DNA from 2 places in the Kitasatospora sp. NPDC096077 genome. Region 2 is predicted to be linked to the other one. Evidence: riboswitches for the same ligand, from Rfam matches in the RefSeq annotation. Region 2 holds a riboswitch; the other holds the start of a gene.
What was found. Region 2 has a riboswitch for glycine ahead of gcvT (glycine cleavage system aminomethyltransferase GcvT). Riboswitches for the same ligand answer to the same signal wherever they lie in the genome.

Region 1 (3,398 bases), on a different contig from region 2:
CTCGACGTCCACGTCGCCGTCGACCAGGGTCTTCACCACGACCACGCGCATGCCGGCCATCACCGCGGAGGCGGCGTTGGTGCCGTGCGCCGAGGACGGGATCAGGCAGACGTCACGCTGGGTGTCGCCGTTGGCATGGTGGTAGGCGCGGACGGCCAGCAGGCCGGCCAACTCGCCCTGGGAACCCGCGTTCGGCTGGATCGAGACGGCGTCGTAGCCGGTGACCTCGACGAGCTGCTGCTCCAGCTGGCGGATCAGGGTCAGGTAGCCCGCGGCCTGGTCGACCGGCGCGAAGGGGTGCAGCTGGCCGAACTCCGGCCAGGTGACCGCCTCCATCTCGGTGGTGGCGTTGAGCTTCATGGTGCAGGAGCCCAGCGGGATCATGCCGCGGTCCAGCGCGTAGTCCCGGTCCGACAGGCGGCGCAGGTAGCGCAGCATGGCGGTCTCCGAGCGGTGGCTGTGGAAGACCGGGTGGGTCAGGTACTCGTCCTCGCGCAGCAGCGCGGCCGGCAGCGCGTCGGCGTTCTCGGCGGCCTCGACCGCGTGGACGCCGAACGCGGCCCAGACGCCCGCCAGGTGCTCGCGGGTGGTGGTCTCGTCGGTGGAGACCGAGATCCGGTCCGCGCCGTCCTGGTGCACGTTGATGCCGTTGGCGCGGGCGGCGGCGGCGATCTCGGCGGCGCGGCCCGGGACGACGGCGGTGACGGTGTCGAAGAACTCGCCGTGCAGCAGCTCCACGCCGCCGGCCCGCAGGCCCTCGGCGAGGGCTGCGGCGTAGCGGTGGGTGCGGCGGGCGATGTCGGCCAGGCCGTCCGGGCCGTGGTAGACCGCGTACATCGAGGCCATCACGGCGAGCAGCACCTGGGCGGTGCAGATGTTGCTGGTGGCCTTCTCGCGGCGGATGTGCTGCTCGCGGGTCTGCAGCGCCAGGCGGTAGGCGCGGTTGCCGTCGGCGTCGACGGAGACGCCGACCAGGCGGCCGGGCAGCGAGCGGGCGTACTCGGCGCGCACCGAGAGGTAGCCGGCGTGCGGACCGCCGAAGCCCATCGGCACGCCGAAGCGCTGCGAGGTGCCGCAGGCGATGTCGGCGCCCAGCGAGCCCGGGGACTTGAGCAGGGTCAGCGCCAGCAGGTCGGCGGCGACGGCGACGACCGCGCCCAGCCCGTGGGCCTGCTCGATCACCGGGGCGAGGTCGCGGACCACGCCGGTGGCGCCCGGGTACTGCAGCAGCACGCCGAACACGCCGCGCTCGGCGATCTCGGCCGGGATGCCCTCGGACAGGTCGGCGACGACCACCTCGACACCGGTCGGCACGGCCCGGGTGTTGATCACCGCGACGGTCTGCGGCAGGGTCTCGACGTCGACCAGGAAGACGCCGCCCCTGACCTTGGTGACGCGACGGGCCAGCGCCATCGCCTCGGCGGCCGCGGTGCCCTCGTCCAGCAGCGAGGAGCCGGAGGTCGGCAGACCGGTCAGGTCGGAGACCAGGGTCTGGAAGTTGAGCAGCGCCTCCAGGCGGCCCTGCGAGATCTCCGGCTGGTACGGGGTGTACGCGGTGTACCAGGCCGGGTTCTCCATGACGTTGCGCAGGATCACCGGCGGGGTGAAGGTGCCGTAGTAGCCCAGGCCGATCATCGGCTGGAGCACCTGGTTGCGGGCGGCGAGCTCGCGCAGCTCGGCGAGGACCTGCGCCTCGCTGCGACCGGCGGGCAGGTCGAGGGCGGTGATGGAGCGGATGGCCTCGGGAACGGCGGTGGCGGCGAGCTCGTCCAGCGAGCCGTAGCCGACCGAGGCCAGCATCTTCTCCTGCGCGGCGGCGTCGGGGCCGATGTGGCGGTTCTCGAAGGGGCTGGCCAGCTCAAGCTCGGTGAGGGTCGAGGCGCCGGTGGGGCGTCCCGCGTTCGGCTGGGCGTTCATGGTGGTCGAGGCCTCCTGGTCACGGACCGGCTGGGGTGCGCTCGCCGGCCGGCCAACGCCGCTGCGGACAGCGGACCGACCTGGGCGGGCGGACCCGAAAGGCCTCCCCCTCTGTCATCGGGACCTGAGAGCTTCGCCCGCACGGCGCGCTGTGGCGCACCGTCGGCTTGCACCGTCGGTGAGGGTGGTGGCCGTCGGCTCCCGCGCCGACGGTCCTGCCCTGCTTTCCAGAGTGACCTATCCCGCACGGTACGGATGCCTGAGAGATTCCGGGGAGGAGTTGCTCCTTCGGCGCCTCGACCAGCGGTTTTCGCTGCCGAGGACTCTCCCGAGCGGGCTCGGCGGTCGGGGCCCAGGGTACCAGCGGGAGGCCTTCCGATCACGGGTGCGTCGGGTCACTCCGGGTCTACGCGCGTCCCCCGGACGGCTCAGCGCGAACCCGTCCGGCCGCACCCCGCTCGCGCCCGTCCGTTTCATGCCTTTTGGTGTGAAGTGGCGGACGGAACGGGTGCTCCGGCCGCCTTTCCTGCGGGAGTTCCGCAGCCGCAGCGCTTGGAGGAAAGAGTGCAGACCGACATCGACCCCCGGGACCTCATCGGCCACAAGGCGGTCGACCGCAACGGAGACAAGATCGGCACGGTCGACGAGGTGTACCTGGACGACGCCACCGGGCAGCCGGAGTGGGCGGCCGTCCGGACCGGCATCTTCGGCCGGGACGCCTTCGTCCCGCTCACCACGAGCGAGTTCTCCGGCGACGAGCTCCGGGTGCCGTACGACAAGTCGCTGGTCAAGGACTCGCCGGACTTCGGCGTCGGCCAGCACCTGTCGCCCGCCCAGGAGCTCCAGCTCTACCGCTACTACGGCCTCGACACCCCGCTGGACGGCCGCCCGTCCGCCGACCGGACCGGCCGGGACGAGCGGCCCGACCTCGACTTCGGCACCACCTCGGCCGCCGCGGCCGCCAAACCGCTGTCCCTCCACTCCCCCGAGGCCGGCCCGACCATGACGACGACCACCAACTCGAACACCAGCACCCACACCGCCCCGGAGGCCCCCGTGCGGACCCTCAGCACCCCCGCACCGACGGCCGCCGGCCCGGCGATCACCGAGGCCGCCGCCCCGGTCGTCGAGACCAAGCCCCGGCCCGCCCCGACCGCGGCCGCCCCCGCACCGAACGGCACCGCCGCCGCCTCGGCCCCCAACGGCCCGATCGAGATCACCTGCCGCGAGGAGCGCCTGGACATCACCACCGAGTGGCACGTCCTCGGCACCGCGAAGCTGCGCAAGTACGTGACCAGCGAGCAGGTCGAGCGCCGCGTCCCGGTGGTCCGCGAGCGGGTCCGGGTGGAGCGGATGCCGGTCAGCGACGCCGAGCGCGCCTCGCTCAGCGAGAAGGAGATCGCCGAGGCGGTCGAGGAGGTCACCCTCCGTGAGGAGCGACCGGTGGTCCGCAAGTACCTCGCCCCGATCGAGCGGGTCCG
Region 2 (3,398 bases):
CGACTCGACCCGCACCTTGAACAGCCAGCCGCCCTCGAACGGGGCGCTGTTGACGAGGGCGTTGTCGTCCAGGACGTCCTGGTTGACCTCGACGACCTCGCCGGTCACCGGGGAGTACAGGTCGCTGACCGACTTGGTGGACTCCAGCTCGCCGCAGGTCTCACCGGCGGTCACGGTGTCGCCGACCGCGGGCAGCTGCACGTAGACGATGTCACCGAGCGCGTCGGCGGCGTGCTTGGTGATGCCGATCGTCGAGACACCGTCGGCGTCGGCGGCCGTCAGCCACTCGTGCTCCTTGGTGTACTGCAGGTGCTGGGGGTTGCTCATGGCGTCATTCTCCAGGATGGGAAGCGGGTACGACGCAGCGGGCCGCCGCACGGACGGCTCCGACGTGCGTCGATGGGAAAACGGCGGGGCCGGGACGGCCTCGGCGGTTGGTCAGCGGGCGCGCTTGTAGAACGGCAGCGCCACGACCTGGACCGGCTCGTGCTTGCCGCGCACGTCCACCGCGACGGTGCTGCCCGGGGTGGCGTGGGCCGCGTCCACGTAGGCCATCGCGATCGGCTTGCCCAGCGTCGGGGACGGCGCGCCGGAGGTGATCCGGCCGATCGGGGCACCGTCGGTGGAGACCACGGTGTACTCGGCGCGCGGCACCCGCTTGCCCTCGGAGACCAGGCCGACCAGCACCTTCGGCGGGTTGCTCTCGGCCGCGGCGGCGGCCTGCTCCAGCGCCTTGCGGCCGACGAAGGCGCCCTCGTTGGTGGTCTTGTCGAAGCGGACGACCCGGCCCAGGCCGGCGTCGAACGGGGTCAGGTCGGTGGACAGCTCGTGCCCGTACAGCGGCATGCCCGCCTCCAGGCGCAGCGTGTCGCGGCAGGACAGGCCGCACGGGACCAGGCCGCGGCCCTCGCCGGCCGCCGTCAGCGCCTGCCAGACCGACTCGGCGTCGGCCGGGGCGCAGAAGATCTCGAAGCCGTCCTCGCCGGTGTAGCCCGTCCGGGCCAGCAGCACGTCCTGGCCGGCCACCGTGGCCGGGAGGATCGCGTAGTACTTCAGACCGGGCAGGTCGGCGTCGGTGTTCTCGGTCAGGATCGCGGTGGCCTCCGGGCCCTGCACGGCGATCAGCGCGTAGGTGTCGCGGTCGTCGGTGACGACGGCGTCGAAGCCCTTGGCGCGGGCGATCAGCTCGTCCAGGACCAGCTGGGCGTTGGAGGCGTTGGCGACGACCAGGAAGGCGTCCTCGCGCAGCCGGTAGACGATCAGGTCGTCCAGGATGCCGCCGTCCTCGGCGCAGATCATGGTGTAGCGGGCGCGCAGCTCGCCGAGCGCGGAGACGAAGCCGACCAGCGCGTGGTCCAGCATCTCGCCGGCCTGCGGGCCTGTGACGGTGATCTCGCCCATGTGCGAGAGGTCGAACAGACCGGCCTTGGTGCGGACGGCGAGGTGCTCCTCGCGCTCGCTGCCGTAACGCAGCGGCATGTCCCAGCCGGCGAAGTCGGTCATGGTCGCGCCGAGGGCGCGGTGCAGCGCGTCGAGCGCGGTCAGGCGGAGGGACGACATGGCCAGGAACTCCTCGGTCGGGGCACTCAGGGGTGCACGCGCCGGACCGGGCCCGTTCGGGGCCGACCCTGCGCGCGGGCATGCGGCGGCGTGGGTCTCCCCATCTGTCGTCGGACCTGAGAGCTTCACCGCCGTCCGCCCTCGGCTGTGACCAGCACCAGCTGGTTCCAGCATCGGGGACGGGACGGCGGCTTGCACCGTGGGTGGGCGCACGACCGGGCCGTGCGCCGCTTTCCAGATGTGCCTAACCCGCGCGGTAGGGGGGCCTGAGAGATTCCGGGGAGGACTTGCTCCTTCGGCGCCGGCTGTGCCTCCTGAGGGGCACTCCGGGCTCTCCCGCGCGGGTTCGAGCGGCCGGTGTGGAGTTGTGGGGGCCCGCGGCGCATGCCGTCGGACGCGCACATCATGGCACGTCCGCGCGCACGAGGGGAGAGGGGACCCGGTCACACGCGGGCGAGGGAGCACCGGGACCGGACAAGCGGGCGAACACGAGCCCTAAACTTCTCCGCGTCGGCGCAGCAGTGGGCGGCCGACCTTGCACGAGGGCGGATCGCGGCGCATGGGGTACCCGGTGGAGCAGCAGCAGGGGTGGGGCGGGCCGGAGGCGGCGCCGACGGGCGGTGCGTGGCCGGCGAACGAGCTGGAGCAGGTGCTGACCGCCGCGCTGGGGGACCCGGGGGCGACGCCGCGGGTGATCGAGGTGCTGGCCCGCAGCCAGGTGTGGATCCCGCTGCCGGCCGGGGGCGACCCGGGCGGGCAGGGGCTGGACCTGCCGACCGTCGAGCTGGCCGGGGCCCCGTACGTGCCGGTGTTCTCCTCGCAGGAGGTGTTCCTCCAGCAGGCGCCCGGGATGGCCTTCGCGGTCGCCCCGGCTTGGGAGTTCGCCCGCGGGCTGCCGCTGGGGGTGGGGATCGCGGTCAACCCCGAGGCGGCGGTGGGCATCCCGGTGCCGCCGCAGGGCGTGGCCGAGCTGCGCCGCGGCCCGCGGGACGACCGCTGGGAGCACACCGAGAGCGCGCCGGGGGCGCCGGCCGGCGGCCGGGTGGCGCTGCGCGAGCCGGTGCCGGGCGAGGACCCGGAGCACTTCCTGGCCGCCTGCCGGGCGGAACTGTCGGCCCTCCCCGGGGTGTTGACCGCGCGCCGGGCGCTGGCCAGCGTCGAGGGCGAGCCGACGGTGATGTTCGTGGGCGTCCAGCTGGACCCGGCGGCCCCGGCCGACCCGGGTGCGGTGAACGAGGCGCTCGGGCGGGCGTTGGGAACCGCGCCGCTGCCGGGCGGCGTCCACCTCGTACTGCTCGACCTCGTCGACGACCCGGTGGTCGAGTGGCTGCTCACCCAGGTCATGCCCTTCTACTCGCGGGTGTGAGCGGGGTTCCATCACAGGCACGTCGCCGTGGCGGTGGCCGGTGCCGCGCCATAGGGTGCGTGCAGGCGGCTGACGGGCCGGCGGGTTCAGGAAAGAGGCGCGGCGAGGTGGGCGCATGAGTGCGGGAACGGGAGCGGGCGGGGTGCCGGGGCCCTGGGGCCAGGCTCCGGCCGGGCGCCCGGGAGCGGATCCGGGCGCGTTGGAGCAGGTGCTGCGCGAGGTCGCGCCGGAGCGCTTCGACGCGTACGAGCGGCTGCTGCACGCGCTGGCCGAGGGCCGGGTCTGGATGCTGCTCTGGCACGGCACCCCGGGCAGTCCGGACGCGCAGTACGGGAACATGGAGATCAGCGGCCACGGCTACGCGCCGGCCGTGACCTCGCCCGAGCAGCTGGCGGCCTCGGGCTGGGCGCGGGCCCACGAGGTCATCTCCGGGCCGGAGATCGCCGCTTCGCTGTACCGCACCCGCTGGGGC

Region 1: another riboswitch for glycine. It lies ahead of gcvP (aminomethyl-transferring glycine dehydrogenase); the one in region 2 lies ahead of gcvT (glycine cleavage system aminomethyltransferase GcvT).

What each region holds. Positions count from the first base shown of each region.
Region 1 covers NZ_JBEOSV010000008.1:202,389-205,786, forward strand. The annotation lists gene gcvP (aminomethyl-transferring glycine dehydrogenase) at 1-1,917, opposite strand, end outside; glycine riboswitch at 2,022-2,153, opposite strand; glycine riboswitch at 2,155-2,258, opposite strand; gene ABTZ03_RS11250 (PRC and DUF2382 domain-containing protein) at 2,482-3,398, shown strand, end outside.
Region 2 covers NZ_JBEOSV010000053.1:14,039-17,436, forward strand. The annotation lists gene gcvH (glycine cleavage system protein GcvH) at 1-327, opposite strand, end outside; gene gcvT (glycine cleavage system aminomethyltransferase GcvT) at 439-1,560, opposite strand; glycine riboswitch at 1,805-1,909, opposite strand; gene ABTZ03_RS32335 (enhanced serine sensitivity protein SseB C-terminal domain-containing protein) at 2,120-2,926, shown strand; gene ABTZ03_RS32340 (enhanced serine sensitivity protein SseB C-terminal domain-containing protein) at 3,042-3,398, shown strand, end outside.